One region of the Sphingobium sp. DC-2 genome, then DNA from elsewhere that is predicted to be linked to it. Evidence: predicted binding sites of a transcription regulator. Region 1 holds the regulator's gene; the other holds the start of a gene.

The links. The regulator LexA, encoded in region 1, represses DNA repair genes until DNA is damaged. The targets are predictions, from matches to a motif close to GTTCCNCNCTTGTTCT.
Region 2: ET21_RS0115330 (putative DNA modification/repair radical SAM protein) is a predicted target of LexA. The motif match lies at 8,117-8,132, and genes of this name have one in related genera.

What each region holds. Positions count from the first base shown of each region.
Region 1 is NZ_JNAC01000024.1:57,833-72,873, reverse strand. It holds gene ET21_RS0103410 (TonB-dependent receptor) at 1-526, opposite strand, end outside; gene ET21_RS0103405 (hypothetical protein) at 619-2,211, opposite strand; gene ET21_RS0103400 (hypothetical protein) at 2,470-2,853, opposite strand; RNA gene ssrA (transfer-messenger RNA) at 3,147-3,490, opposite strand; gene ET21_RS0103395 (hemerythrin domain-containing protein) at 3,496-4,008, opposite strand; gene ET21_RS0103390 (DUF6766 family protein) at 4,108-4,509, opposite strand; gene ET21_RS0103385 (aminodeoxychorismate/anthranilate synthase component II) at 4,623-5,213, shown strand; gene trpD (anthranilate phosphoribosyltransferase) at 5,419-6,411, shown strand; gene trpC (indole-3-glycerol phosphate synthase TrpC) at 6,408-7,199, shown strand; gene moaC (cyclic pyranopterin monophosphate synthase MoaC) at 7,196-7,666, shown strand; gene glp (gephyrin-like molybdotransferase Glp) at 7,663-8,844, shown strand; gene ET21_RS28135 (hypothetical protein) at 8,895-9,053, opposite strand; gene lexA (transcriptional repressor LexA) at 9,206-9,874, shown strand; gene ET21_RS0103350 (ComEC/Rec2 family competence protein) at 9,865-12,009, opposite strand; gene gltX (glutamate--tRNA ligase) at 12,046-13,512, shown strand; gene ET21_RS0103340 (citrate synthase) at 13,523-14,809, shown strand; gene ET21_RS0103335 (sensor histidine kinase KdpD) at 14,864-15,041, opposite strand, start outside.
Region 2 is NZ_JNAC01000067.1:67,524-82,564, reverse strand. It holds gene tldD (metalloprotease TldD) at 49-1,491, opposite strand; gene ET21_RS0115370 (zinc-finger domain-containing protein) at 1,551-1,778, opposite strand; gene ET21_RS28210 (hypothetical protein) at 1,832-2,002, opposite strand; tRNA gene ET21_RS0115360 (tRNA-Val) at 2,166-2,241, opposite strand; gene ET21_RS0115355 (winged helix DNA-binding protein) at 2,325-3,323, opposite strand; gene ET21_RS0115350 (D-amino-acid transaminase) at 3,568-4,419, opposite strand; gene ET21_RS0115345 (UdgX family uracil-DNA binding protein) at 4,512-5,909, opposite strand; gene ET21_RS0115340 (hemerythrin domain-containing protein) at 5,916-6,380, opposite strand; gene ET21_RS0115335 (hypothetical protein) at 6,440-6,736, opposite strand; gene ET21_RS0115330 (putative DNA modification/repair radical SAM protein) at 6,864-8,114, opposite strand; gene rpsU (30S ribosomal protein S21) at 8,439-8,645, shown strand; gene ET21_RS0115320 (FKBP-type peptidyl-prolyl cis-trans isomerase) at 8,719-9,279, shown strand; gene ET21_RS0115315 (AI-2E family transporter) at 9,328-10,410, opposite strand; gene lepB (signal peptidase I) at 10,431-11,324, opposite strand; gene acpS (holo-ACP synthase) at 11,354-11,755, opposite strand; gene ET21_RS0115300 (pyridoxine 5'-phosphate synthase) at 11,752-12,489, opposite strand; gene pyrE (orotate phosphoribosyltransferase) at 12,493-13,074, opposite strand; partial or broken gene ET21_RS0115290 (cytochrome c oxidase subunit II) at 13,355-14,131, shown strand; gene ctaD (cytochrome c oxidase subunit I) at 14,194-15,041, shown strand, end outside.

The DNA of each region.
Region 1 (15,041 bases):
TGATGACGCCGCCGCCGAACTCGCCGGGAAAGTTCGCCGAATAGCTTTTCTGCACCAGCGTCGAAGCGATCACGCTGGTCGGAAAGATGTCGAGCGGAACGACGCGCTTGAGCGGTTCAGGGCTAGGCAGGGGCGACCCGTTCAGCAATGCGGACGAGTAGCGGTCGCCAAGGCCGCGCACATAGACATAGCCGCCCGAAACGACCGAAAGGCCCGTCACGCGCTGGAGCGATCCGGCGATGTCGCCTTCGCCCGTGCGCTTGATGTCGGCGGCGGACAGGACGTTCACGACCTGCGGCGCAGCCTGCGACACGTTGCTGGTGCGGCGGCCCGTGACGACGATGTCTGAGCCGGGGATCGACACGTCTACATTGCCGCTCTGCGCGTCGGCCTCTTCGGAAGCGCTGGGCACGCCGGAGGTCGGGGCGGAGTCGGCTGGAGCAGTTGCGGTCTGCGCCATCGCCGCCGGAGCGGACAGCGCGGTGGAAATCAGGAGCAGGCGCGCCAGGCTGAGCGGCTTCGACATGCTAAGGGTCCCCCTTGGGATGAAATTCTTCGCAAAGAGGGCGGAGAAGCGCCGGTAAACGCTCCCCCGCCCCTGTTGAGGTCAGGTCAGGATCAGGTGGTCGGGATGTCCGTGCAGTTGCCGCTGGCGCTGCCGAAGCTCGCCGTGACAGAGTTGCAGGTCCAACCGGCATACCAGGTGTCGGTGCTGTCCTTGACCGCGCCCACATAGTTGGTCGTGGTGAAGGCCGGGTCGATCGTCTTGGGATCGGTCGCGGTCAGGGCCGTTTCCGTCGCGCCGTTGATGAACAGGCTGCTCAGCGACGGGGTGTAGCTGATCGTGCTGTTCGGACCGGCTTCGAAGATCGACTGGACGACAGCGGCGGTCACGCTGTTATTGCCCTTGTAAGGCGTCGCGGGCAGGCACTGCATCGCCACGGAGATGTAGCGCGGCTTGCCTGCGTCTTGCAGCGCCGTGTCGGCATCGCGAACCGTCGTCGCGCTGTCGATGCGCAGGCAGGTCTGCGTCGGGCTGACGATCAGGCCGTTGACCAGCGTCAGGTCGGCGCCGCCGCGCAGCAGCATGGCGGAACCGTTGGAACCCGTGGTCGACCGGTTAATGTAGGTGAAGTTGGCGACCTTCAGATACTGGCGCGGCAGCACGTCTTCGCCGTTGTTGGACGCCGAACCGCCGTTGGAGTCGGTTTCAAGGAAGCTATCGCCGATGTTGTTGCCGTCGCGCTGGGCGCTCAGCAGATACTGCACTGTGCCACGGAAACCGACGTCGGTATCCAGATTGTCATCTTCATTGCCGGTCAGCACCAGATAACGCGGGTGGACGCTGCCGCCGAAGATTTCGATGCCGTCGTCAGAGCTGTTGTGGACCTGGATATGATCAAGCTGCGTGCCGGTGCCCACGCCGGAGGGGGTCAGGCCCTGTAGTTCGCTCGAACCCGACAGGACAAAGCCGGAATAGCGGATCTGGACATAGCTCATACGGCCAGAACTATCGGCATCGTTCGCACCGCCATACAAGGCGTTGCTCGCACCTTCCGTGTCACGTTCGCAAGCGGTGGTGCCCGCAGCGGCAGCAGGAGCCAAGCAGTCCGTGATCTTCGCGCGGCCCAGCAGGACGACGCCGCCCCACTGACCGGAAGACTGGTCGGTGACCGAACCCGTGACGTTTTCACGGCTGGTGAAGATGATCGGCTGCGTCGCGGTGCCGACAGCGTTGATCTTGTTGCCGCGGTTGACGGCCAGGAAGGTGTTACCCGTACCGGCGAAGATCACAACGCCCGGATCGATCGTCAGGGTGACGACGGTGTTGGTGCTCGCAGCACCTTGGTCGGTGCCGACATCCACGCGGCCCGGCATCGAATAGATGACGCCGGGAACCTTGGCGATCGCGGTCGAGCTGTTGAAGCGCGCCGGGAAGCCGCAGTTGCGCCACGTGCTGGTGCCGTTGGAAATGGTGCCCAGGTCGGTCAACTGGTCAGCGCCCGCGATAGTAGGGCAGTTCGCCGCCGGAGTTACCACGCCCGGAGTCGGGGTCGGCGTAGGCGTGCCGGGCGTCGGGGTCGGCGTGGGCGCCGGAATGACGATCGCGCCTTCGCCGGGCGAGGCAATGTCGTCGGCTCCGCAGGCGCTCAGCGCCGCGCAGGCGACGCCCGCCATCAGGATGGTTTGAATATGGTTGATCTTGGCCATGTCGTCTCCGCTTCCGGCTTTTTCCGGTCAGTTGCAGTGCGGAGCGCAAGGGGAACTCGAATCGGACAACGCCCCCTGTCGCCCTCAGGAGCCGCAGCTAGGCGTGGCAGATGACAGGCACGTTTTGCTTCCGTGACGGAATGAAGACATGAAAATGACAGTTTGAAGACTCTTCTTTCATTCCGATGAAATGGACGCGCGCGAAAAGGGCGCTGTCCGCCGGACAGCGCCCCTGTAAAGACTTCCGCCGGGAAATGCTCAGCGCATGGCGTAGCTTGCTTCCAGCCTGCCCAGCGCGCGGCGGGCGATGTCGCGCGACGACGCTTCCTCGCCATTGGCCAGCGACAGCGTCATGTCCGGGGCGAAGCGCGCCGAACGGTACGCCTCCTGCGCGTCATGCATGCGGCCCAGCCCCGCATAGGCGTTGCCCAGGTTGATGAGCCGCGCCGGATCATTGGCTTCGTCCGGGCGCGGAGCCGCGAGGCGCTTCGCCGCGCTTTCATAATTGCGGGACATGATCGATGCTGCGGCAAGGCCACCGTCCTGCACGCCGACGACCACCACCTCGTCGGCCGCGGCCGATGCCGCAACCGGCGCCATGGATACGGCCGCGAAGCCCAGGACCGCCATCAGCTTGATCATCTCATCTCTCCCGAAAAAAACTTCCCAATATAGCCGCAATTATTTCACTTAGATGACATCTGGGCAAGATAGCGAGAGACCCGCAAAAAGCATTTTCTTTGGAATAATATCAAACACTTAATAATTTTTCTTCAAACTGTCATAAAAGTGTAATTGAGTTGGTCCGCCAATTCACTCCGAGTCGCGGACGCATGCCGATAGGACCAGCGCGCCATCGGCCGGTTACCGCGATCATGATCTTTTTTAGGGAAAGGGTCCGGAGGGTTCTGTTGCCCGGCCCCTCCGGCGGCCGCTGAATTCCCTTCTGTTGCCCGGTGGGTTCAACCGCGTTCTTTTTGAGTAATGTCAGGCCGTGAGGCCATCAATTACGCAGCAAGAGCAAGAGCCTCGTTATCGTTGGCACTTGTGAGTTTTGAACCTTTTTACGGCGTACTCAGGCCGGGTGAAGGCATCGCTTTTCAACACACGTCGATCCTAGTTCGGCCCCGTCATACACCCCGCCAGGCGGGGCATGTGGTGGAGCCGCCGGGTACTGCCCCCGGGTCCGCTGCGCCTATTGCACGACACGATTTATCACCATAGCCGGGCGAACCCGGCACCAGCGCATATGGGATAATGCGCCGGCTTTTTCAACCTCCGCGCTCAGGCCGCGACCAGATGGACGGCCCTGGGCTTGGCGACGGGCAGCCCGCTTGCCTTGGCCTGCGCCATCAGCTCCTGCTTGCGCGCCATCATCCGGTCGCGCAGCTCGACCAGGTCGACATCCGTCTTGCGGCACTGGGCGAACATGCCGTCGGACTGTCGTTCCTCTTCCTTGACGTGATGCTTGATCTCCTCGGACAGCACCGTGACCTTGGCGTCATAGAAATCGTCCTCGGGCGATCCGGCCTCGATATCGTTCACCAGCACCTTTGCCCCGTCATGCTCGACATAGGCTTCGTCCAGCGTGTCGTCCTCTATCTTGCCGCGGAAGGCCGGATAGAAAATCTCCTCCTCGATCATCGTGTGGATCTTCAATTCGGTGCAGATCTGATGGGCGATGTCCTGCTTGCGGCTCGCATTCTTCGCCTTCTCGAACTGCTCGAACAGATCCTCCACCTTGCGGTGGTCCGCTTTCAGCAGCGCAATCGCATCCGTAAATTCGGCCTTGGCCATTTCCGTCCTCCTCATGAACAGTGGACATGAAGCGGCTGAAGGGGCGCTCGGTTCCCGCGCCTTGAACGTTGCCGCTTCATTTCACCTGTGCGCTCCCGCTCACTCATGCCCCACATCATGGGCATGCGGCTTGGCATGGCCGCCCACGCGCAGATAGCGCCGGTCGATTTCGTCGATCAGCCCCTCGGCCTGCTTGCCGCCGGTCATCTTCAGCAGCTCGTCGATCTTGGCTTCCAGCCGGTCGTCATTCTCCTTCGACGCCGGGGAGCCGACATAGAGGAAATAGGCAAGGCCAACGACCTGCCAGATCAGCTGCAAGAATTCCGACTGCCAGTTTTCGAACGTGTCGCGCAACATTTCCACGGCATAGGCGGTCGCTTCGGGCGCCTGCCCGTGCGAATGCGCATTATCCACATAGGCCCACCAGCCGAACAGCCAATGTCCCGCGATCGACACAAGAAAGAACAGGGCCGTTATCCAGCCATATGCATAGCGTTTCATGCCATCCTCACTGATCGTTTCGGGTGGAGAACGCCTGCGCGCGCGGCAGGTTCAAAGCTGCCCCGCCGATTCCGATTGGCCCGGAGCGCGGGGCGCATTATAGCCTTGGCCCCATGATCCTCGTCATCGACAATTACGACAGCTTCACCTGGAACCTCGTCCACTATCTGATGGAGCTGGGCGCGCAGGTGGAAGTGGTGCGCAACGACGCCATCTCGGCAGGCCAGGCGCTTTCCAGCGGGGCCAGCGCCTTCCTGCTGTCGCCCGGCCCCTGCACGCCCAATGAGGCCGGGGTCAGCCTGGATCTGGTCGCCGCCTGCGCGGACGCGGGCGCGCCCCTGCTCGGCGTATGCCTGGGCCATCAGGCGATCGGCCAGCATTTCGGCGGCCGGGTGGTGCGCGGCGGGCTGATGCATGGAAAGACGTCGCCGGTCGTCCATGACGGCACCGGCCTGTTCGAAGGGCTGCCCTCCCCCTTCACCGCGACCCGCTACCACTCGCTGATCGTGGAAGATATTCCCGCCTGCCTGCGCGTGAACGCCACCAGCGAAGATGGATCGGTCATGGGCTTCCGCCACGAAAGCCTGCCCATCCATTCGGTCCAGTTCCATCCCGAAAGCATCGCGACGGAATATGGGCACGACATGCTGGCCAACTTCCTGCGCATCGCGGGCCTTCCCGTGCGGGAACGCGCCCCCGCCTGAATTTTTCGCTGTCCTACAGCCGCGCCGCCGCGCTATCGTCAGGGGCTTTCGGCGCGGCTCTTTGACCCTGTAGGAAATTTCGCGAAAATCGGCGGTTTTCCGCGCCCTTGTCGTGTCACCTATGTCACCCCTGCAACGGACGCGCGAACCAGTTTCGACATCCCGCCCTCGACTCCGGCGCGGCGGCATGATTAAGGCACCAGCGATGACCCGCCTGCCCGATCCCGCCGCGCCGCTGAGCGCTGAAGAGGCCGCCCGCGCCTTCGACCTGCTGTTCGACGGCGACCTTGCGGAAGCGGACATCGCCGGCTTCCTCGTCACCATGGCGCGGCGCGGCGAAAGCGCGGTGGAAATCGCCGCCGCCGCCCGCGCGATGCGCGCCCGCATGCTGTCGATCAGCGCGCCCGAAGGGGCGATCGACGTGTGCGGCACCGGCGGCGACGGGCATCATACGCTGAACGTGTCGACCGCCGTCAGCCTGGTGGTCGCCGCCGCTGGCGTTCCGGTCGCCAAGCATGGCAATCGCGCCGCCTCGTCAAAGGCAGGCGCGGCCGACACTCTGGAAGCGCTCGGCCTTGATCTCGACCGCGCGGCGCAGACCGCCGAAGCCACTTTGGCCGACCTTGGCATCTGCTTCCTGTTCGCGCAAAATTATCACCCGGCGCTCAAACGGCTCGGCCCCATCCGCAAGGCGATCGGCGAACGCACCATCTTCAACCTGATGGGTCCGCTCGCCAACCCCGCCAGGGTCCGCCGCCAGCTCGTCGGCATCGCCCGCCCCGCTTATGTGCCCATCTATGCCGAAGCCCTGGCCGATCTGGGCGTCGACCGCGCCATGATCATCTCCGGCGACGAAGGGCTGGACGAGCTTTCGCTGGCGGGCGGCAACGACATGGCGGAGGTGAAGGGCCACAGCCTCGTCGCGATGCACCGCTTGAGCGCCGCCGAACTTGGCCTGTCCACCCATCCCGTGGACGCGATCCGGGGCGGCGACCCGGCCTATAACGCCGCCGCGCTGCGGAAACTGCTGCAAGGGGAAGCGGGGCCCTATCGCGACGCCGTGCTGTTGAACGCCGCCGCCGCCCTTGTCGTGGCGGACGCCGTGCCCGGCTTCCGCGAAGGGGTGGAGGAAGCCGCCGAAACGATCGACCGCGGGCTTGCCAACGCCCTGCTCAATTGCTGGATTGCCTATCAATGACGAACAAGCTGATCGAGATCTGCGATGCGAAGCGGGAGGAGGTCGCCCGGCGCAAGGCGGCAACCAGCGTCGCCAGCCTGCAAGACCGCGCCGCCGGACAGACGCCGCCGCGCGGCTTCCGCAAAGCGCTGGACGACGCCTCGCGCACCGGCTTCGGCCTCATCGCGGAAGTGAAGAAGGCCAGCCCGTCCAAGGGCCTCATCCGCGCCGATTTCGATCCCCCCGCCCATGCCCGCGCCTACGCCGCCGGTGGCGCCGCCTGCCTCTCAGTCCTTACCGACGAGCCTTATTTTCAGGGGCATGACGATTATCTGATCGCCGCGCGCGCCGCCTGCGCCCTGCCGGTGCTGCGCAAGGACTTCATGGTGGACCCGTGGCAGGTGCTGGAAAGCAGGGCGCTGGGCGCGGACGCCATCCTCATCATCGCCGCCGCGCTGGATGACGGGCAGATGGCGGAAATAGAGGATGCCGCGCTCGGCCTCGGCATGGACGCGCTGGTGGAGGTGCATGACGCGCAGGAGCTGGAGCGCGCCATGAAGCTGCGCTCCCGCCTCATCGGCGTCAACAATCGCGACCTGCGCGATTTCAGCGTCGATTTCGCCCGCACCTATGAACTGGTCGGCCAGGCGCCCGAAGGCTGCACTTTCGTCGCGGAAAGCGGGCTAGGCAGCCATGCCGATCTGGCTGCGATGGCGGACCACGGCGTGCGCTGCTTCCTGGTCGGCGAATCGCTGATGCGGCAGGCCGATGTCGAGGCGGCGACCCGCGCGCTGCTCACCGGCGCATGAACGGCCTTACCCATCTGGACGAAGACGGATCGGCCCGGATGGTCGATGTTTCGGCGAAGCCCGTCACCGCGCGCGAAGCAGTCGCCACCGGCCGCATCACCATGAAGGAAGATGCCGCGTCAGCCATCGCCCAGGGCCTCGTCAAGAAGGGCGACGTCCTGGCCGTCGCCCGCGTGGCCGGGATCATGGCAGCCAAGCGCACCGCGGACCTCATTCCGCTCTGCCATCCGATCCCCCTGACATCCGTTGTCATCGACTTCCAACTGGAGGCGCAGGGCGTCATCGTGAAGGCGACCGCAAGGACGGCAGGCCAGACCGGGGTGGAAATGGAAGCGCTCACGGCGGCCTCCACCGCCTTGCTGACCATTTACGACATGGCCAAGGCGATCGACAAGGCGATGGTCATAGATGGCGTCCGGCTGCTCGCCAAGACCGGCGGCAAGTCCGGCGACTGGCGCGCGCCATGACCCTGCTGCCGGTCGCGGAGGCTCAAGCCCGCCTGCTCACGCTGGCCCGGCAGCTTCCCGCCGAACGCCTGCCGATCGCCCAGTGCGCGGGCCGCTGGCTCGCCGAAGATGTCTTAGCGCTGCGCAGCCAGCCCTGGGCTGACCTTTCGGCCATGGACGGCTACGCCATCCGCGCCGCCGAATGGCCCGGCCCCTGGTGGATCGCGGGCGAAAGCACGGCAGGCGGCGCTGTTCCCGCTCCCCTCGCGCCAGGCGAATGCTGCCGCATCTTCACCGGCGCTCCGCTTCCCGAAGGTGCAGACACCGTCCTCATACAGGAGGATGCGGCAGTTGAACATGGCGCGCTCAGCCCGGCATGCGCGCCCCTTGCCAAGGGCCGCAATGTGCGCCCGGCCGCTTCCGACTTTCAGGCCGGGCAGCGCCTGCTGGGCGCTGGCGCTGGTTTAGGGGCTGCTCAGATCGCGCTCGCGGTGCTGGGCGGCCATGGCGCGCTCTCCGTCGGCGGCAGGCCCCGCATCGCACTGCTGTCGACCGGCAATGAACTGGTCCCGCCCGGCGCGCCGGTCCCGCCGGGCAGCCTGCCTTCGTCCAACGCTCCCATGCTCGCCGCCATGCTGGGCGGGCTTGCTTGCGACGTCACCGACCTCGGCATCGTCCCCGACAATCTCGACGCGATGACCGGAGCGCTGGAGCAAGCCGCCAAGGCCGACATCATCGTCTCCACCGGCGGCGCATCGGTCGGCGATCACGACCTCGTCCGCCCCGCCTTCGCCAAGGCTGGCGGAAGCCTCGACTTCTGGAAAATCCGCATGCGTCCCGGCAAGCCGCTGATGGCGGGCCATTTGGGCGACGCCGTGTTCCTGGGACTGCCGGGCAATCCCGTTTCGGCCTTCGTCACGGCTTATCTATTCCTGCTGCCACTGGTCAGGCATATGGCGGGCGCCGCTGCCCCCTTCCCACCCGCATCGACGGCAACCCTCGCCGCGCCACTCCCCGCCACGGGAGAGCGCGACGATTATCTGCGCGCCTGTCGCAGCGGCAATGGCGTGGTTTCCGTGACGTCGCAGGACAGCGCCGCCACCTGCGCCCTCGCACAGGCCGACTGCCTGATCGTCCGGCCCGCGCGCTCACCTGCGGCGGACGCCGGGGAGACCGTGACCATCCTGCCGCTCACGTGAAAAAAAAGGGGCCGCATATGCGACCCCTTCTTCATAGGCCAGCTATAGGCTCAGCGCTGTTGCTTGCCCTGGCCGCCCTTGTCCTTGCCACGCTCCTGGCCCATCTGGCCCTGGCGGTTCTCTTGCTGCTGCTGACGGCCGCCTTGGCTCGAACGGTCGCCGCCTTGCTGGCGGCGCTGATCACCGCCCTGATTGTTCTGGTTCGCCATCTCACTCTCCTATTCACGCCTTGTAAAAAGGCTGCCATGAAACGGCTGGCGCACCGCTCCGTTCCGTTTGTTACGGTGAGCGGTTAACCGCTTGACTTGCCACTTTCCGTTTCCTATGCGTTCTCCATCCGTTCCATGGAGGACAAGCAGGCATGCTGACGCCGAAGCAACAGGAATTGCTGAGCTTCATACAAAACCGGCTGGAGGAAGGCGGGGTATCCCCCTCTTTCGAGGAGATGAAGGAAGCGCTCGATCTGCGATCGAAATCCGGCATCCACAGGCTGATCAACGCGCTTGAGGAACGGGGCTTCATCCGCCGCCTGCCGAACCGCGCCCGCGCGCTTGAGGTGCTGAAACTTCCCGAGGCAATGCACCGAGCGCCCAAGGCAGCGCCTGCCAAGCCGCAACTGACCGCCAAAGCGCCGATTGCCGCCAATGACGTCATCGACATCCCGCTCCACGGCCGGATCGCGGCAGGCGTGCCGATCGAAGCGCTTGAAGGGCAGAATATGCTCTCCGTGCCAGCTGCCCTGCTGGGCGCTGGCGACCATTATGCGCTGGAGGTTTCCGGTGACTCCATGGTGGAAGCGGGCATATTGGATGGCGACTATGCCCTGATCCAGCGCACCGAAGTCGCGCGCGAGGGGCAGATCGTTGTGGCGCTGATCGATGAGAGCGAGGCGACGCTTAAATATTTCCATCGCGACGGGTCAAGGGTTCGGCTCGATCCCGCCAACGCAGCCTATAAGCCTCAGGTCTATGATCCGCGGCAGGTGCGTATCCAGGGCAAGCTGGCGGGGCTGCTACGGCGCTACAACTGATTGCCGGAACGGGCCTTCCGGTTCCTGACCGCAGGGACGATCCATGGATGGGCATCACTCGCTATTTTCGTCCCGCTTATCCTGCCCTGGTTCAGGTCGATAGCCAGCCCGCCTGTCCGCCAGAGCAAGCGCCGGTCCGCTTTCAGCCAGCGCGGGCGGCACCAGGGCGGCAGGCGGCGGTCGGAAACAACAATGTCCGCGCTGGCGCAGTCATCTTGCAGCGCAGCCTTATCGATCAGCATATCACTGCGCGTCAGCAGCAATCGCCATGCGCGGCCGTTCACAGCCAGCCGAACCGCGCAGAGATCATCGGAGCAGCGTGCTTCGGGCAAGTCCGCCAGCGCGCTCATCTCGCCGTCGAAGCCAGCGCTTTCCGCTATCATGTCGCGGACATAGTCTCCTGCACCCGCCCGCAACAATGCCATGCCTCCTGTCAACGCGCGTACCGCGACATGGCGGCCATCGCTGGTGACCAATATGTCGGGCGGCGATGCCATGGACATGACGGCCACTCCAGCCGCTATGGGAATGAGCCCTGCCCAGCGCCACCAGCTGCGCCACAAAAGGCACCATAATCCACCCAGTATCACCGCAGCGAAAACCCCTATGGGCAGGGTCGGCGTCATCATCACGGCCCAGGGACTTACCGACACACCATGGGCAATGACCAGCAGCAGATCGAGCGATCGTGCCGTGAGCCACCAGAAGGGAGCGCCTAGCCCCCCGATGTCGAGCAGCAACGCCATCGCCTCCAGCGGCATCACCACGAAAGTCGTCAGCGGGATCGCCAGCAGATTGGCGAAAGCGCCCAGCATCCCCGCCTTGTGAAAATGCAATAGCGCGATCGGCGCGAGCACCAGCTCAACGGCAAAGCCGGTCAGCAGCATGGCGCCCAGGCTTCGCCCCACTCGCCGCGACCAATGTTCGTCGCGTGCAGCGGCAAAGGCGCGGAAGCCGGGATGCTCGCTCAATGCGACCAGCGCGATCACAGCCGCGAAGCTCATCTGGAAGCTCGGTCCCACCAGAGCCTCCGGCCAGAATATCAGCACCACCACAGCGCCCGCCGCGACCAGCCGCAACGTGATGGCATCCCGCCCAAGCGCCAGCCCGCCCAGCACCAGCAAGGCGGCCACGCACGACCGTACCGTAGGCACTTCCGCCCCGGTCAAAAGCGTGTAACCGATACCAGCCAGCGCGCCGCCCGCAGCCGCGATCAGCATCAGGGGCCAATCAAGCGCGACACGGCGGCTCAGCGCCATGACGCGCATCAACAGGAAGATCACAGCCCCGATCAACGCGGTAACATGCAGGCCACTGATGGACAGAAGATGCGCAAGCCCGCTCCTGCGCATCGCCTCGGCATCCTCCTCCGCGATCGCCCCCTGATCCCCGGTCGCAAGCGCAGCAGCGATACCAGCGCCCGGCCCGTCCACACGCTCTGCGATGTGGGCGAAGAGGCGCGCGCGAAGTGGCGGCGCACTGGTGGAAGGCCGGAGCACCTTCACCGGCTTCAGCGCCCGTCCCGTAGCGCCGATGCCCTGAAAATAGGCGCGCCGGGCAAAATCATATCCACCCGGCAGGCTGGGCGGCGCAGGCGGCATCAGCCGCGCGCGAAAGCGGACGATAGCCCCCTCCCCCAATCCTTCGGGCACATCCTTTTGCGCTATGTTCACCCGGATCCGCCGCGGCAATGTGGGCGCATCGATGGGGCGGACCAACATGCGACTCATCTGCTGAGCCGGAATCGCGCTGACGCTTCGAACCTCGCCAGTCACCTCCATGAAGACGGCACGCGGCAGCGGTGGCGTGCCCCAGGCCATCGCTTTTCCCCAGACCAGCACGCATCCCGCGCATGCCAATATTCCGCCCAGCACGATGGCCTGCCGCGCGCGTCCACCCGCTGGCAACAGCATGCCACCGGTCGCCATGGCCAGCGAAAAACAGCAGAAACCAAGCCATTCCAACCGGTTGGGCAAAAGGAACCAGGCAACGATGCCCATGCCGATGGCGACCGGGACCCATAGCGCAAGCTGCTCGCGCTCCTCCTCCAGCGCTCCCTCCACGATGGCGAAAAGCCTCTCGCCCACCTGCCGGATGTTCCCGCCAACGGAGGTTTGTCGTGGCTCAAAAGCCATGCTAGGGGGCGTCGCGTTCATGAATGAGCAAGGCGCATGTCAGGGAATTTCGCGGTGAGTGCAACGGGTTTGAACAAGCAGGTCGTGACCCGTTTCGCGCCGTCTCCCACGGGCTTCCTGCATATCGGCGGCGCGCGCACCGCCCTCTTCAACTGGTTGTTCGCCCGGCATCATGGCGGCAAGTTCCTGCTGCGCATCGAAGATACGGATCGCGCCCGCTCGACCGAAGAGGCCGTGGCCGCGATTTTCGATGGTCTGGAATGGCTTGGCCTGACGGGCGACGAACCCGCTATATTCCAGTTCGAACGGTCGGCCCGCCATGCAGAGGTCGCGAACCAGCTATTGGCGCAGGGTGACGCCTATCGCTGTTATGCAACGCCGGAAGAACTGGCGGAACTGCGCGAACAGCAGCGCGCCGCCAGGCAGCCGATGCGCTACGATGGCCGCTGGCGTGACCGCGACCCTGCGGAAGCGCCCGCGGGAGCCCCCTATGTCATTCGGTTGAAAGCTCCGCGCGAAGGCGAAACCGTGATCGAGGACGCGGTCCAGGGCCGCGTCGTCGTGCAGAATGCGGAACTGGACGACATGATCCTGCTCCGTTCCGACGGCACGCCCACTTATATGCTGGCTGTCGTGGTCGATGACCATGACATGGGCGTGACCCACGTGATCCGGGGCGATGATCATCTCAACAATGCCTTCCGCCAGCTTGGCATCATCAAGGCCATGGGCTGGGAAGAGCCGGTTTACGCCCATATCCCGCTGATCCATGGATCGGACGGAGCGAAGCTGTCGAAACGGCATGGCGCGCTGGGCGTGGATGCCTATCGCGACGAAATGGGCATGCTGCCGGAAGCCGTGCTCAACTATCTGCTGCGGCTGGGCTGGGGCCATGGGGATGAGGAGATCATCTCCCGTGAGCGCGCCATCGAACTGTTCGACATTTCCGGCGTCGGCCGTTCGCCCTCGCGCTTCGATATCAAGAAGCTGGAAAATCTGAACGCCCATTATCTGCGTGAGGCGGACGACGCGCGTCTGGCGGCGCTGACGGCGCCCCACATAGCGGCACGGCTGGGCCTCGCCCAATTGCCGGCAAATGCCGCTGAATTGCTGGCCCAAGCCATGCCGTCCCTCAAGCCCCGTGCAAAGACGCTTAACGAAATTGCCGAGGGAGCAGAGTTCCTGTTCAAAAATTGCCCGCTGGATTTTGACGACAAGGCTCTCGCTCTGCTAGACGAATCGGCGCGCGAGCTGCTGGGCAAGACAGCCGACGCTCTTGGCTCCGTCCAGACCTGGACGGTCGAAGCGATCGAAGAGGCGACACGCCGCGTGGCAGAGGAAGCCGGCTTGGGACTGGGCAAGGTCGCCCAGCCTCTGCGTGCGGCGCTGACCGGTCGCACGGTTTCGCCGGGCATTTTTGATGTCCTTTTCCTGCTGGGAAAAGTGGAGAGCTTGAAACGGCTGAACGATGCCGGGCACGCATCGGCCAGCCGTGGCAATTGAGGAGAACATGATGTCGGAAAACAATGCCACCTTGACCGTTGGAGGCGATGCCAAGGAATATGGCATCTTGAGTGGCACGGTCGGGCCCAAGGTCATTGACGTTCGCAAGCTGTACGCCAATACGGGCATGTTCACCTATGATCCGGGCTTCACATCGACGGCGAGCTGCGATTCGGGGTTGACCTATATCGACGGTGACGCCGGCATCCTGCTGCATCGCGGCTATCCGATCGACCAGCTCGCCGAACAGTCAAGCTTCATGGAAGTCAGCTACCTGCTGCTGAACGGCGAACTGCCGTCCAAGGCCGAGCTGGAAGACTTCACCCGCACCATCACGCGCCACACCATGGTGCATGAGCAGCTGACCACCTTCTACCGCGGTTTCCGCCGGGATGCGCACCCGATGGCGATCATGTGCGGCGTAGTCGGCGCGCTGTCGGCTTTCTACCATGATTCGACCGACATCAATGACCCGGAGCAGCGCAAGATCGCGAGCCACCGCCTGATCGCCAAGATGCCGACCATCGCGGCGATGGCATATAAATATTCGGTGGGCCAGCCCTTCGTCTATCCGCGCAACGACCTCAGCTACACCGCTAATTTCCTGCGCATGACCTTCTCGGTCCCGGCGGAGGAATATGAACCCGATCCGGTGATCGTGGACGCGATGGACAAGATCTTCATCCTCCATGCCGATCATGAGCAGAATGCGTCGACCTCGACCGTCCGGCTGGCCGGTTCGTCGGGCGCCAACCCCTTCGCCTGCATCGCGGCGGGGATCGCCTGCCTGTGGGGCCCGGCGCATGGCGGCGCGAATGAAGCCGCGCTCAACATGCTGCGCGAGATCGGCACCGTCGATCGTATCCCGGAATATATCGCCCGCGCGAAGAACAAGGACGATCCGTTCCGCCTGATGGGCTTTGGCCACCGCGTCTACAAAAATTACGACCCGCGCGCGACGGTCATGCAGAAGACGGCGAAGGACGTGCTGGAAAAGCTGGGCGTCAACGATCCGGTCTTCGACGTTGCCAAGGAACTGGAGCAGATCGCCCTCAACGATCCCTATTTCATCGAAAAGAAGCTCTACCCGAATGTCGACTTCTATTCGGGCGTGATCCTGTCGGCCATCGGCTTCCCGACCGAGATGTTCACGGTGCTCTTTGCTCTCGCCCGCACCGTCGGCTGGGTTGCGCAGTGGAACGAAATGATCTCTGACCCAGCGCAGAAGATCGGCCGTCCGCGCCAGCTCTACACCGGCCCGGCACAGCGGGACTATGTGCCTGTCAGCCAGCGGTGAACGGCGCAGGACTGATGGAAAGGAAAACGGCGCCTTCGGGCGCCGTTTTTGCGTTCAGCTACTTATGGGAAGGAAGAGAGTGAAGCGGGCTCCTCCGCCGGGCGCTTCATCGACTTCGATATCGCCGCCCATCGCTCGCGCCAGCCTTCGCGAGATATAAAGGCCAAGGCCGCTGCCGCCTGGATCGCTGCGCCCCAGCCGCTCAAACTTGTTGAAGATGCGTTCGCGGCTG
Region 2 (15,041 bases), on a different contig from region 1:
GAAAGACGGGTGAGGCCGCCTGGTTCCTCCATCCATGGCGCTGCCGCCTCAGGTCGCCGTTCCGCCGACCGTCAGCCCTTCGATCAGCAGGGTCGGCTGACCCACCCCGGCAGGAACGCTCTGCCCGCCCTTGCCGCACATGCCAACGCCGTGATCGAGCGCCCAGTCATTGCCGATGCCCACCACCTTGGTCAGCGCGGTCGGCCCGTCGCCGATCAGCGTCGCGCCCTTGATGGGATCGCCCAGCCTGCCATTCTCGACCTTATAGGCTTCGGTGCAGGAAAAGACGAACTTGCCCGACACGATGTCAACCTGTCCCCCGCCGAAGCTCTTGGCGAAGATGCCGGACTTCATCCGCGACAGCAGCTCTGCCGGATCATCCTGCCCGCCCTTGATGAAGGTGTTGGTCATGCGGGGCATGGGAGCGTGGGCATAGCTTTCGCGGCGGCCGTTGCCGGTCGGCTCCACGCCCATCAGACGAGCATTCAGACGGTCCTGCATATAGCCTTTGAGGATGCCGTCCTCGATCAGCACATTTTCCCTGGTCGGCGTGCCTTCGTCATCGATCGACAGCGAACCGCGCCGGTCCATGATCGATCCGTCATCGACCACCGTCACGCCGGGCGCGGCGACGCGTTGGCCGACTCGCCCGGAAAAGGCGCTGGTGCCCTTGCGGTTGAAATCGCCCTCCAGCCCGTGGCCGATCGCTTCATGCACCATGACGCCGGGCCAGCCGGGACCGAGCAACACCGTCATCTCGCCCGCTGGCGCGGCGACCGAGCCAAGATTGACCCGCGCTTGCGCCAGCGCTTCGTCGATCGCCTTGTTCCAGACGGCGGGGTCCATCACCTGATCATAGAGGTAGCGCCCGCCAATGCCGAACACGCCGGTTTCTCTGCGGCCATTTTCCTCCAGGATGACGGACACGTTGAGGCGCACGAGCGGGCGGATGTCGGTCGCGGTGAAGCCGTCCGCGCGCACAATCTCCACCACCGACCAGCTGCCCGACAGGCTGACCGACACCTGCGCGACGCGCGGGTCGCGGGCGCGGGCGGCGGCGTCGATAGCGGCGCATAGCGTCACCTTTTCGGCGAAGGGCACGATCTCCAGCGGATTGACGTCCGTGTAGAGATGGCGATTCGTCCGCTGCGGCGGCGGGGCGGGCCGGCCCTTGGCCGGGTCGAGCAGGGTCAGTGTTTCGGCGGCACGGCGGATCGCCGCCTCGCTGATGTCGTTGGCATGGGCAAAGCCGGTCATCTCGCCAGACACGCCGCGCAGGCCAAAGCCGGCATCGGTGGAATAGTCGGCGGTCTTCAACCGGCCATCATCGAAGCCGAAGCTCTCGCTGGCGCTATATTGCAGATAGAGTTCGCCGTCGTCGCACTGGCGCAGCGCATCGGCCGTCAGGCGCCGCGCGCCGTCCGGGTCAAGCAGCCCCGGACGATAGAGGAGGCCGCGCGCATCGGTGAATTGGGAAGCAATTTCGGTCATGCCGCCCGATATAGGCGCGGCAAGGCGCAAGCCCAATCAAAATCGCGGGCGCTGCCCGGTCAGAGGCTGGCGCCGGATGAAATATCGGGCAGTCCCGCGACTTCCGGCGTGTCGGCCGGGCCGCCGATCAGGACGAAACGGCGATCGCAATAGCCGCAATCGACATAGCCATGCTCGTCGATTTCCAGGAAAATGCGCGGGTGGCCAAGGGCGGCGGGGATGTCACCCGATCCGTCGCAGGAAACGCGCGGCTTGGTGACTCGAATGATTTCAGGCGGCTGGATCATGGATCAGCCGATTAGCAGCCGCGCGGCGGCCTCGCAATATGCCGCCTGACAGGTCACATCGGCATCATCATCGGCGGACCGGGGCAGGGCAAGGCAGGTTCGGCCGCGACCGCCTTTGCAGGAGGAGTCCAGCCGCTGCAATCGGATTTGGCGGAGAAGGACAGAGGTGAAAGGAGCAGCAGGACCGTCACGATCGCGCTGCCGAAAAGGACAGTCAGGGACATGATAGGCTTTGCCTCCCGATATTCGACGGACCTTGGCACCGGCATGGCGCGGTCCTCCCCCAAAACGCGCACCTGTTGCGCGCCGCGCCGCCCATCATAGCGCGGCGGGGACGATGGCGGGAGGGGCTATTGTGGGATCGGTCGAAAGTGGATCAGGGAAGGATGGTGGGCGATGACGGGCTCGAACCGCCGACATTCTCGGTGTAAACGAGACGCTCTACCAACTGAGCTAATCGCCCGGAGCCTCTGCCTGTCAGCGGGCCGGAGCGCGTCTATCTAGGGCAATCGGCGCGCCGGTCAAGCCTTGTTCCATCGCTCCCCTTTATGCGCACAGGAAGCGGCGGCTGGCCGCGAACCAGCGGCTGAGCGCTTCGAAACTGCTGTCGGAAAGGGCGATGAAGACGCGGCGGCCGTCATGCGGGTCTGCCTGCCGGTGGACGATGCCTTTTTCCGTAAGGGTGCGTATCCATCGCAGCGCCGTCGTCGGCGGAACGGACGATGCGATGCACAGGCTGGACACGGACACGCGCTCCTGCTCCAGCCGCGCCGCCAGCAGGTCGAGCAGCATGTCCCAGGCGGGATCGGCGAACAGGTCGCCGGGCAGGAACTCCTCCCGCAGACGCCGGGCGCGCAGCAGGTCGCGCACTTGCGTGGCGGTGAGCGCCGGTTCGTCCGCCGGTTCCTGATGACCGCCCATCGGCGGCAGCGCGGGCATGCCGATATAGTCGCTATCCCGGTCAGAGATGCGGGGGCCAAGGGCGAAGGAGGGAATGGCGTGGCGCGGCCGGGCGGTCAGCGCCTCCAGCGTGCGGGCGAGGCGGCTGACCTCTTCGCTCAACTGCTGGAGCCGCACGCCTTCGCTTTCCTGATTGATTTCATGCACGGCGCGCTGGGGCGCGTTCCTGCCAGCGGTCAGGAGCGCGGCGGCCAAGTCGGCATGGTCGGGCGCGCAGAGCAATTGAGTGCAGCCGCTGCGCATGCAGGCATAGGCAAGGTCAAGGCTGTCCATGCCGCTGACGAGGATGACGGACAGATCGTTCTGCACCGCCAGCGTTTCCACCTGAACCAGCAGCCGTTCCAGCGTGGCCGATGGTTGTGGGCAGAACAACAGGATCACATCGCAGCCCACCTGCATGTCGAGCCGGGCGCAGGCCTGATCGATGGGAACGATGTCCAGCAGGCGGAAATTCGCCGCGGCCGCCAGACCCGTCACATCTTCCAGAAACATGTCGTTCGCCAGGATCAGCAGGCCGGGCCGCTGATCCTTCATGCCGTAGACATCCTCTGCCGCAATGTCGAAGCCGATCCGGGATCGATCCATTTCCATCATAAAATTCCCCTGTTTTTCGTGACCTTACCGGAATGGGATGATTTGACCGCTGCTCTCTTCTCCGTTTCGGACCTGCGGGGAAGGCTTTCCGCCCCTTCTCTCCACCGGGCCGCCCTGCTTTTCCACCTTCGTTGAAGTTAACGCCAAAGTGGCGGCGCTTTCTGCCGAAACGGTGCGATGGCCGAAGCGGTCCCTTTATCTCCAAAATGGAGATGTTTTCTTCGACCGGAGCGGTTCAGATCGCGGTTCGGCGCGCGAAATCCACGTAAATGTCACGCAGCCGGGCCGCGATCGGGCCGGGCTTTCCGTCGCCGATCATCTGCCCGTCGATGCGGACGACCGATTGGCACAGCGTTGAGGCGCTGGTGATGAAGGCTTCCTGCGCGGCTTGCGCCTCGGCGACGGTGAAGCTGCGATGGATGACCGCGATACCTGCTTCCTCGGCCAGCGCGGTCAACGCCGCGCCGGTGCAGCCAGCCAGCACCGCCTGGGAATAGGGGCGCGTGACGATGGCTCCATCCTGAACGATATAGGCGGTGGACGACGCGCCTTCCGTCACCTGCCCGTCCTCGACCATCCAGGCTTCCTGCGCGCCCGCATCGGCCGCGATCCGTTTCGCCATGGCCTGAGCCAGCAGGCCCACGCTCTTGATGTCGCGGCGCGCCCAGCGGAGGTCCGGCGTGGTGACGACGGCGATGCCGGTCTTCACCGATGGCGCGTTCAGGAAGCGCTTGGGCTGAACGAACATCACCAGGGTAGGCTGGAGATCGAGGGAGGGCAGGAAGTCGCGGCCTTCATCGGCCCCGCGCGTCAGTTGCAGGTAGATCAGCCCTTCTTCAAGGCCGTTGCGCGCCACCAGCTCCTTCTGCACGGCTTCGATCGCGTCCGGGATGAGGGGGACGGGAAGGCCAATCGCACTGGCGGATCGCCCCAGCCGGTCAAGATGCGACCTGCTGTCGATCAGCTTGCCCTCGATCACCGCCGTGACTTCATAAATGCCGTCGGCGAACAGGAAACCCCGGTCGAGAACGGAGATGCGGGCATCGGCGAGCGGCAGGAACTGGCCGTTGAGATAGGCGATGGACATGAATGAGCGGCTTTCCGGTGAATGCGCGACAGGCTTGCCCGCGGATGTCGCCGCGCGCACGCGCCGGGTCAAGCCGGACGCCACGGAAAACGTCAGGCGAGCGCCTTCACCCGCGCGCCGATCTCCCGCAATTCCTTGACGAAGCGCTTTCGTTCCTCGGCCTTGCGGGCTTCATCGGGCACGCGCAACAGGAAGCTGGGATGGACGGTGACCCAGCCTTCGGCACCGCCTGACAGGGCTATGGGCGCGCCGCGCGTGCGGCTGATCGTCACCGCCTTGCCCAGCAGCGCGCGGGCGGCGGTCGCCCCCAGCGCGACGATGATGCGCGGTTGCAGCAGGTCCAGCTCCTGATCGAGCCACCAGCGGCACGCCTGGATCTCCGGGGTTTCGGGCGTCTGGTGGATGCGGCGCTTGCCCCGGCGCTCATGCTTGAAATGCTTGACGGCATTGGTGACGTAGAGGCGGGCGCGGTCGACCTCCGCTTCATCCAGCGCGCGGTCGAGCAACTGGCCTGCCGGACCTACGAAGGGACGGCCTGCCAGATCCTCCTGATCGCCCGGCTGCTCGCCGATCAGCATCAATGGCGCATCCAGCGGCCCTTCGCCAAAGACGGTCTGCGTGGCGTCGCGATAGAGCGGGCAGCGGGTGCAGGCCATCGCCTCATCGCGCAGGGCTGACCATGCGGCGGCGGCATTGCTGGTACGGGCGGGCGGTTTCGGTGGCGTTGCGATCATGGCTGCTTCCCTTGCCTGGGCTCCAGCCACCAGATCGGGGATCAGGGCGGCTTCGGGCAGGTTGCGCCAATATTTGCGCGGCATTTCCGACAGCATGGCGCGTTGCTTGAGCCGGGCCGGATTGAAGATGGAGGCGTAATAGCGTTTCCACACATCCTCTATGGGGTCGCCCTGCGGCGCGTCGGCGCGGGTCGCGCCGGGGCTTTCGCTCAGGGTTTCACCATCCCAATGGATGCTGAGTTCAGGCGTCAGGATCGACCAGCGCATGGAGGCGAATCGGCGGACGAAGAAACCGGCATTGGCGCGGACGATATGATGGTCCGGCTCGAACCAAGCGACGAAGCGTGGCGCGCCTTCATCCTCCACTTCGCGGAAACGGACGAAGGCGCGCATCTTGTGCATGTCCCGCCGGACGGCCTTGGCCAGCATCTCCACCCGGCGCAAAAGCGGATCGGCGCGATCCTCCATCAGTGCGGGCATGTCGCGCACCCGCACCAGCAGGGCGTAGAGCAGCGCGAACCGCTCAGGATCGCGATGCAGGATCGCGCTTTCCGCCAGTTCCAGGAAGGCGCGGGGCACGGAAAAAGCGCCGCCCTGTTCAGGCGGCGCCGGGGCGTCGAACGCAAGGAGGGAGGCTTCGCCGCCATCCACCTGCCAGTCTATCTCCGCCGCCGGGACGCCGCCTGCGGCAAAGCGCCGTGCCGCTTCGCGCCACCCGTCGAAATCGTCCGGGCCGGTCAGCGCTGCGCGATACATGGCGGTTTATTCCGCAGATTCCGCCCGCTTGATCTCGGCGGGTTTGCGCCGGGCGAAGACCTCCGCCAGCTTGGCTTCCTCTTCCGCCGTCAGTTCCTTGGCGGCGTCGGGGAACATCTCGTCCTCCTCTTCCTCGATATGGTGGAGATAGCGCTTCTTCAGCTTGTCGAAGGTTTCCCGCCAGGCGTCGCCGTTGAACTCCAGCCCGTCCAGTTCTTCGAGATAATCGTCAATCTCCTTATGTTCCGACACGCTGTGCTGCGCATCTTCGCGCAGATCGGGTCGGGCGAGCATCGTTGCGTAAAGCGTCTCTTCCTCGGCCGCAGCATGGGCCGTCACTTCGACCTTGAACTGAGCGAACAGCTTTTGCAGCCGGTCATGCTCATCCTTTGCATCAGCCATCTTGTCGAACAGCTGGCGGTGGGCGTCGTGATCTTCTTTCAGGCGGTCGAAAATAGTGGCGTTCGCCATGGCGTGCTCCTCCTTCATACAAAGGGCACAACGAAGCGGCGGCGTCTTTGTGTCCGCAGTCAGCCGAACAGGAAACGGAAGATGATGGCGATGGGTATCCAGAGCAGCCCGCTGGCGATGCTGACGAGCCAGAGTTGCGCCACGTCGCGGCGGAAGCGGATGTTCAGGCTACTGCGCGAAAGAGCGCTGAAATCCAGCACTTCCCAGCGCCGTTCAAGGCCGCGCGCGAATATGGCGAAGGCTCCGATCGCGACTATGATGCCCAGGTGCAGGACGAGCGAACCGCCCATCTTCGCGACGATGAAGATCTGCATGAGGCAGAAGATCACGAGCGCCGCCGCCAGATGCGTGCTCATGCGCTTGGCATATCCGGCTCCTTGTGCCGCATGACCTTCAAACAGCGTCGCCACCGCTACTGCTTCTCCCCTGCTTCACGACCAGAAAACCATGGATTGCGGCCCCGATCAACGGGAGAAATCGCTGTCAGGCAAAAAGCTCCAATTGCGAGGGCGCAGGGCCAAGGCTGCGCTTTAGGTCGATTCGGTCGGTGAGGTGAACCGGCCGCCAATCGCTGGCGATCAGGAAGGGGCGCAGCTTGGCGATGGAGGTGGTGAGGCGGGCGACATCGTCCAGCCGCAGCCGCCGCAGCCGCCGGCTTGCGAGGATGCGGTCGACCGCCTTCACGCCCAGCCCCGGCACGCGCAGCAGAGCCTCGCGCGGGGCGCGGTTCACGTCCACCGGGAACATGCCGCGATGCCGCAGGGCCCAGGCGAGCTTCGGGTCGATATCGAGCGGAAGGCAGCCGCTGTCAGGATCGGTCGCCGCCTCCAGATCGTCTGCCGAAAAGCCGTAAAAGCGCATCATCCAGTCGGACTGGTATAGCCGGTGCTCGCGCAGCAGCGGCGGCCTTTTGAGCGGAAGCACGCTGCTGGGGGAGGGAATGGGCGAGAAGGCGCTGTAATAGACGCGGCGTAAGGCGTGGCGGTCGTAAAGCGACCTTGCCCTGCGGATGATCGCCCGGTCGTCCGCGCCGTCAGCGCCTACGATCATCTGGGTCGATTGCCCGGCAGGCGCGAAGCGGGGCGCGTTGCGATATTTGCGCCGCGCGTCGCCCATATCCTCCATCGCGCTGCGCATCCCCGCCATCGCACCTTCGATGCGGCTGGCGTTCTTTTCGGGCGCTAGCCGCTGCAAGCCCTGTGCGGTCGGCAGTTCGACGTTGATCGACAGGCGATCGGCGTAGAGCCCTGCCTGATGCGACAGGTCCGGGTCGGCATCGGGAATGGTCTTGAGGTGGATATAGCCGCGAAAATCATGCTCCTCCCGCAACGTGCGGGCGACTTGCACCAGCTGCTCCATCGTATAGTCGGACGACCGGATGATGCCCGACGACAGGAACAGCCCCTCAATATAGTTGCGGCGGTAGAAATTCAGCGTCAGGTCCACGACCTCCTGCACGGTGAAGCGCGCGCGCCGCACGTCGCTGGACCGGCGATTGATGCAATAATGGCAGTCGAAGATGCAGCTGTTCGTAAGCAGGATCTTTAATAGCGAAATGCAGCGCCCGTCCGGCGCATAGGCATGGCAGATGCCCATGCCCTCGGTCGATCCAAGCCCGCCTTTCCGGCCGCTGGCGCTATCGCGCTTCTTCGTACCCGAAGACGCGCAGGACGCATCATATTTTGCAGCATCCGCAAGGATTTCGAGCTTCTGGGGGACGGACAGAGCGGCCATGAGTTCCTGATATGTTCTTGTCTGACCGCTGTCCATGATCCAGGTTACGTTTTACCAGCCTCTCGCCACTATTTTGCGTGCCCCAGGTGCGTTGCTCCGGGAGAAGTGGCTATTGCAGGCATCAAGTTGGCCCTTCCGGCGGCGCATCATCGCGGCAAACGCCAAGGCTTTGGGGTTGAAATGCCGCGACTCTGCTGATAGGGCGCGCCCCACAACGGCGTAGGGCGACCTGCGGCGACTCACGGCTTTTATATTCGGTAGGCCCGTCGGGAAGGGTTTGTGTCCTGGCGAACCGCCCGCTTTCGACTGGAGTTTGACTGGCTTATGCAAATCATCGTTCGCGACAATAATGTCGACCAGGCCCTGCGCGCGCTCAAGAAGAAGTTGCAGCGCGAGGGCGTGTATCGCGAGATGAAGCTGCGCCGTCACTATGAAAAGCCGTCGGAAAAGCGCGCCCGTGAAAAGGCTGCCGCGGTCCGTCGCGCCCGCAAGCTGGAACGCAAGCGCGCCGAGCGCGACGGCGTTCGTTAAGAGCCGGTCCGGGCGGAGTGCCCGGATTGCTCCTTCCTGCTGATTTCCCGCACCAACTGCGAGGCGTTCGCTCATGTCCACGACGGCTGTTCCCCTTCGCCCCATCGCCAAGGGGTCTTTGACGCGGCTCTGGATCGGTGTCGCCGCCGTGGCGCTTGCGGCCGCTGGCCTTGCATGGGCGGGGCAGCGCGGGCTTGAGCCTTCGCCCGCCAGCTATCTGGCGAAGAATGCGCATGAGGACGGCGTCGTCACCACCGGATCCGGGCTCCAGTTCAAGGTGCTGGAAGAAGGCAGCGGGCCGAGCCCGACGGCGGCGGACGTGGCGCTGGTCGGCTATAAGGGCACGTTGCTCGACGGCACGGTGTTCGATGAGAATCCGCAGACCGCCATGCCGGTGGACGGCGTCGTTCCGGGCTTTTCCGAAGGCCTGCAAAAGATGAAGAAGGGCGGCAAGTACCGCCTGTGGATTCCGCCGCAGCTTGGCTATGGCGAACAGGCGGCAGGGTCCATTCCTGCCAATTCCGTGCTGGTGTTCGATGTCGAGCTGCACGATTTCAAGTCGAAGGCGGAAATCATGCAGATGCAGCAGATGATGCAGCAGGGAGCCACTCCGCCGCCGCTGCCGGGCCGCTGATCCTCGCAGACATCGAAGAAGATGAAGGGCCCTTCTCCGGGCCCTTTTTCATTGGGGAAGCGGCGTGGCGGGGCTGGCGCTTTCCTCATCCAGCGACTTCGAGCGCTCCTCCAGATAGACCTTGATCATGGCGATGATGGGATCGGCCAGGAACAGGCCCAATATGCCGAACAGTGCGCCGAACAATATCTGCGCTGCCAGCACCAGCGCGGGCGCAAGGTCGGTCGCCCGCTTCGCTACCATGGGTACGATCAGATAGCCGTCGATCAACTGCACGATCAGGTAGACGAACAGCGCATAGAGCCCGGCATCGGTCCCTGCGGAAAAGCCGACCAGGATGATGAGCACGCCCGAAATGATCGCGCCGATATTGGGCAGGAAGGCGAACAGGCCGGTCAATATGCCGAGCAGCCCCGCCATGGGAACGCCGCCCGCCCACAGCAGCAGCCAGGTGCCTACGCCTTCCACCGCCATGCCGACCAGCCTGCCAAACATCAGGCGGCGCAGCGTCCAGCCCATCTTGTCTGCGACCTTGTAGAAGCTCGCGCGCTTGTTCATCGGCAGCATCCAGGCGACGCCGCGTTCGTAGAGCTTGGGTTCGATCGCGATGAAGATCGCCAGCACCAGCATCATGACCGCGCTGGTCAGTGCGCCGAAGACGGTGCCGACCGCCGCCGTGACGCGGCCGAGTGAGCTCAGCGCCTGACTGGCGAGGCCCTTGAGGTCATTGGGCGTGGTGGAAATGCCAAGTTGTTGCAGCCATGCGCCCACGCGGCTGACCTGCGCCTCCACGATCAGCCGCATCGCCTGCGCCTGCGCCGCCAGGCTCGCGCCGGTCAGGTAGAAGGTGTAGACGATGAAGGCGACGGCAGCGAGCAGCACGATCGTCAGCCGCCATCCCCGGTGAATCGGCAGGACCCGGCCCAGCAACCGCGTGCCGCCGTCCATCATCGTCGCCAGCACCAGCGCGCCCAGTATGAGCATGATCGGCTGAGCCAGCAGGGCAAGCAATGCGACCGCCACCGCCATGGCGATCCAGGTGCCCGCACGGGTGATTTCATGCTGGACGAGCGGACTGCGCAGCTCGCTGGGGCCGGGCGCTTCGAGATGAACCTTCTGCTTGCCGCTCAAGCACGCCCCCTATCGTGACATCATTTCGCGGCGGAAACGCTCCGGGGCCGCAGGCTGTTCCCGGCGCGGCCGCTGCGGAACGCGTGAAGCCAGGTCGCGGGGTTCCAGCTGGAATCGCCGTCAAGCGAGAAGGTGATGAATTCGGCGCGCCCGCCGATCGCTTCCCAGGGCACGGGACCGCCAAGCCCATTTTCCTCCAGCGGCGCGCGGCTGTCGGCGCTGTTGTCGCGATTGTCGCCCATCAGGAAAAGATGGTGCGGTGGCACCCGGATCGGGCCATACCAGTCGAGCGAGCTTGGCCCCATGTCGATCGTCACATAGGTGCGGCCGTTGGGCAGCGTTTCCTGCCGCACTGGCAACTGGCAATAGGTCTTGCCGTCGCGGCCCTCCACCCGCGCGCCGGGAAATTGCAGCGGCGGACAGGGCGCATTGCCATCCACGGGGATGCGGATAGGTTTCAGCACCCTCTGCGGCACGGGAACGCCGTTCAGGATGACTTGCCCGCCGCGCACCTCCAATATGTCGCCGGGCAGGCCGATCACGCGCTTGATATAGTCCTCACGCCGGTTCTGCGGCGAAACGATGACGATATCGCCGCGTTCGGGCAGGCGCCCGAAAATACGTCCCTTGATGAAGGGCAGGGGGTGAAAGCTGGGCGAGACATAGGACCAGCCATAGGGAAATTTGCTGACCACCAGCCGGTCGCCCTTCAACAGCACCGGCATCATCGATTCGCTGGGGATGTAGAAGGGCTTGGCGACGAAGCTGTGGAAGGCGAGCACCGCCAGGATGAGCAGGGCGATGCTCTTGACCTCATGCCACCAGTCGACGCCATGCGGTTCCGCCTTGGCAGGCCCCGTGGCTTGATCTTCGGTGGAAAGGGGCGTGCTCTCGCTAGTGTCGGCTGCCGTCATGGGTGGCTTCTCGGGTGATGGGGCCGCCATTATCGCGGCACGGCTTCGATGATGACGAAGGCCTGCGCCCAGGGATGGTCGTCTGTCAATGTCAGGTGGATGAGCGGCGCATGACCGGCGGGAATCATGGCGTTGAGCCGGATGAGCGCGCCGCCGGTCAGTTCCAGCGTCGGCGCACCGCCCGGCCGGTTGACGACGCCGATATCCTTCATGAACACGCCCTGGTTGAAGCCCGTCCCTACCGCCTTGGAAAAGGCTTCCTTGGCGGCGAACCGTTTGGCGAAGGTCCCTGCCCTGGTAAAGGGCCGCCGTGCCGCCTTGGCTCGCTCAATCTCCGTGAACACGCGGCGTTCGAACCGTTCGCCATAGCGGTCGAGCGAATTCTGGATTCGCTCGATATTGCACAGATCGGAGCCGAGGCCGATGATCAACGGGCGAGATCCATCTGACGGCGCATTTCAACGATGCTTGCTTCCAGACCGCCGAAGATCGCTTCGCCGATCAGGAAATGGCCGATGTTGAGTTCGGCGATCTGCGGAATCGCCGCGATCGGGCCGACATTGTCGAAGGTGAGGCCGTGGCCTGCATGCGGCTCGATCCCGTTCTTGGCGGCAAGGGCGGCTGCGTCGCTGATGCGGCGAAGCTCCTCCGCGCGGGCTGCGCCGGTGAGATGGGCGTAGCGGCCAGTATGGAACTCAACGACGGGCGCGCCCAGCCGGATCGCGGCGTCGACCTGCGCCGCGTCAGGCTCGATGAACAGGCTGACGCGGATACCGGCCTCGCCCAATGCCCCGATGATCGGCTCCAGCGCCACCATCTGCCCGGCGGCATCCAGCCCGCCCTCGGTCGTGCGCTCTTCCCGCTTTTCCGGGACGATACAGGCGGCGTGCGGCCGGTGCCTGATCGCGATGCGCAGCATTTCCTCCGTCGCCGCCATCTCCAGGTTCAACGGCACGGACAGGGCGGACATCAGCGCGACGATATCCTCATCGCGGATATGCCTGCGGTCCTCCCGCAGATGTGCGGTGATGCCGTCCGCCCCGGCCGAAGCGGCCAGCAGTGCAGCCTTGACCGGATCGGGATGCGCGCCGCCCCTGGCGTTGCGGATCGTGGCCACATGGTCGATGTTGACGCCAAGACGCAGGGGAAGAGCGGATTGCGGCATGGACTATTGCTTCCGGCTTCCGGGCTTGACGGCAGGAATGGCCGCGAGTTCGGGGGGCACTTCATGTTCGTCATATACGGGAAAATTGATGCTGACGAGCGGGTAGAAGGGAACGCCAAGATCGACTTCGCCCGCCGAGCGGTCGACCAGCGCCGCTTCCGCGATGACGATGCCGCCTGCCTCCGCGACGGCGTCGATCGCCTGACGCGACGACAGGCCGGTGGTGACGACATCCTCCACCATCAGCACTTTCTGCCCCGGCGCGATGCTGAACCCCCGGCGCAGTTCGAACGTGCCTTCGGGACGTTCAAGGAAAACGGCGTCCCTGTCGAGCGCACGGCCCGCTTCATGACCGATGATGATGCCGCCCATGGCTGGGGAGGCGACGAGGTCGATCTCGTTCCGCAATTCGCGGGGCAATTGCTGCACCATCGCCCGGGCAAGCCTGCCTGCCCGCTCGGCATTCATCAAAACGCGCGCGCATTGCAGATAGTTGGCGCTGCGGCGTCCAGAGGACAAGATGAAATGCCCCTCCAGCAGCGCTCCGGCTGCCCTGAACTCCGCTAAAACTTCTTCGTCGGTCATCTAAATCTTCGATCCATTCGCGCGCGCCGCCCCTGATTACAGGCGATCGGCACGCCTCTATTCATTCATAGGACGCGCCCATGATCGCGCCCCTGCGCGCGACCAGCGAGATAAGCGGACGGCGGAGGCGTTGCAACAGCGAAGAAAATCTGCTCCTGCCCGCTTGAGGCCGGAAAAAACCATGCCTATAAGCCGCCCCAGACCGACCGGGCGGGGGAGACGTGTATGCGCGCGCCTTCGTTGCAGCGGCGCCAAGGGGTTACGGGGTAAGAAGACGCTTATGAAAAAGGTGAAATCGCTCGTTCTCGCCGGGTTGCTGGCCTTTGCGCCGGCCTTGGCGCTGAACAGTCAGGCGTTCGCGCAGGATAATGCAGCCGTCGCTGCCGCGCCTGCGGACAATGCCGCTGCTCCGGCCGAATCGAGCGTGAACGCGGCTGCTCCGGCCGCCGAAGCCGCGCCTGCCGCTAAGGTCGCCGCGCCGCCCCGCATGAAACCGACCCCCGGCATCGGCATGCCGAGCCCCGGCGAGATTTCGCTCCAGGAACAGTTCAGCCCGACCGGTCACACCGGCCGCTGGCTGCACGACAAGATGCTGCTGCCCATCATCACTGTCATCTCGATCTTCGTTCTGGTCCTGATGCTCTATGTGATGGTGCGTTTCCGCCGCAGCGCCAATCCGGCTCCGTCCAAGACGTCGCACAATACGTTGATCGAAGTGATATGGACGGTCGTCCCGGTGGTGATCCTGCTGGTGATCGCCGTGCCGTCAATCGGACTGCTGGCGGACCAGTACAAGCCTGCGCCCAAGGATGCGCTGACTGTCAAGGTCACGGGGTATCAGTGGTATTGGGGTTATGAATATCCCGACAACGAGATCCCGGAATTCGTTTCCAACATGCTCCCCAAGGACAAGGCCGAAGCGAATGGCGAGCCTTATCTGCTTGCGCCGGACAATCGCATGGTCCTGCCCGCCGGGCGTCCGATCAAGCTGATCATCACCGGCGCGGACGTGATCCATTCCTTCGCGGTGCCTTCGCTCTGGGTGAAGATGGACGCCCCCCCCCCCCCCCCCCCGCCGCCGCTCCCGCAGAAAAGCTTTGATGTAAGGGCATAGACGCCATGACAACCATTACCGCAGATCATCACGGCGATCATGCTCATGATCATCATGACGCCGATCACAAGCCAGCCTTCTTCCAGCGCTGGTTCATGTCCACCAACCACAAGGACATCGGCACCCTCTACCTGATCTTCGCGATCATCGCCGGTATCATCGGCGGCGCGATATCGGGCCTGATGCGCGCCGAACTCGCGCAGCCGGGCATCCAGTATCTCCAGACCTGGGCGCAGTATAGCGACGGTCCGTCGGCGACGCTGGACCAGGCCTATCATCTGTGGAACGTGCTGATCACCGCCCACGGCCTCATCATGGTCTTCTTCATGGTGATGCCCGCGATGATCGGCGGCTTTGGCAACTGGTTCGTGCCGATCATGATCGGCGCGCCCGACATGGCCTTCCCGCGCATGAACAATATCAGCTTCTGGCTGCTGATCCCGGCCTTCGCGCTGCTGCTCGGCTCGACCTTCGTTCCGGGCGGCACGGGCAATGGCGCTGGCACCGGCTGGACGGTCTATGCGCCGCTTTCGACCAGCGGTTCCGCGGGGCCGGCGGTCGACATGGCGATCCTGTCGCTGCACATCGCAGGCGCCAGTTCGATCCTGGGCGCGATCAACTTCATCACCACCATCCTCAACATGCGCGCGCCGGGCATGACCCTGCACAAGATGCCGCTGTTCGTCTGGTCGGTGCTGGTCACCGCCTTCCTGCTGCTGCTGGCGCTTCCGGTTCTGGCCGCGGCGATCACCATGCTGCTGACCGACCGTAATTTCGGCACCACCTTCTATGATGCCGCTGGTGGCGGCGATCCAGAGCTTTACCAGCATCTCTTCTGGTTCTTCGGCCATCC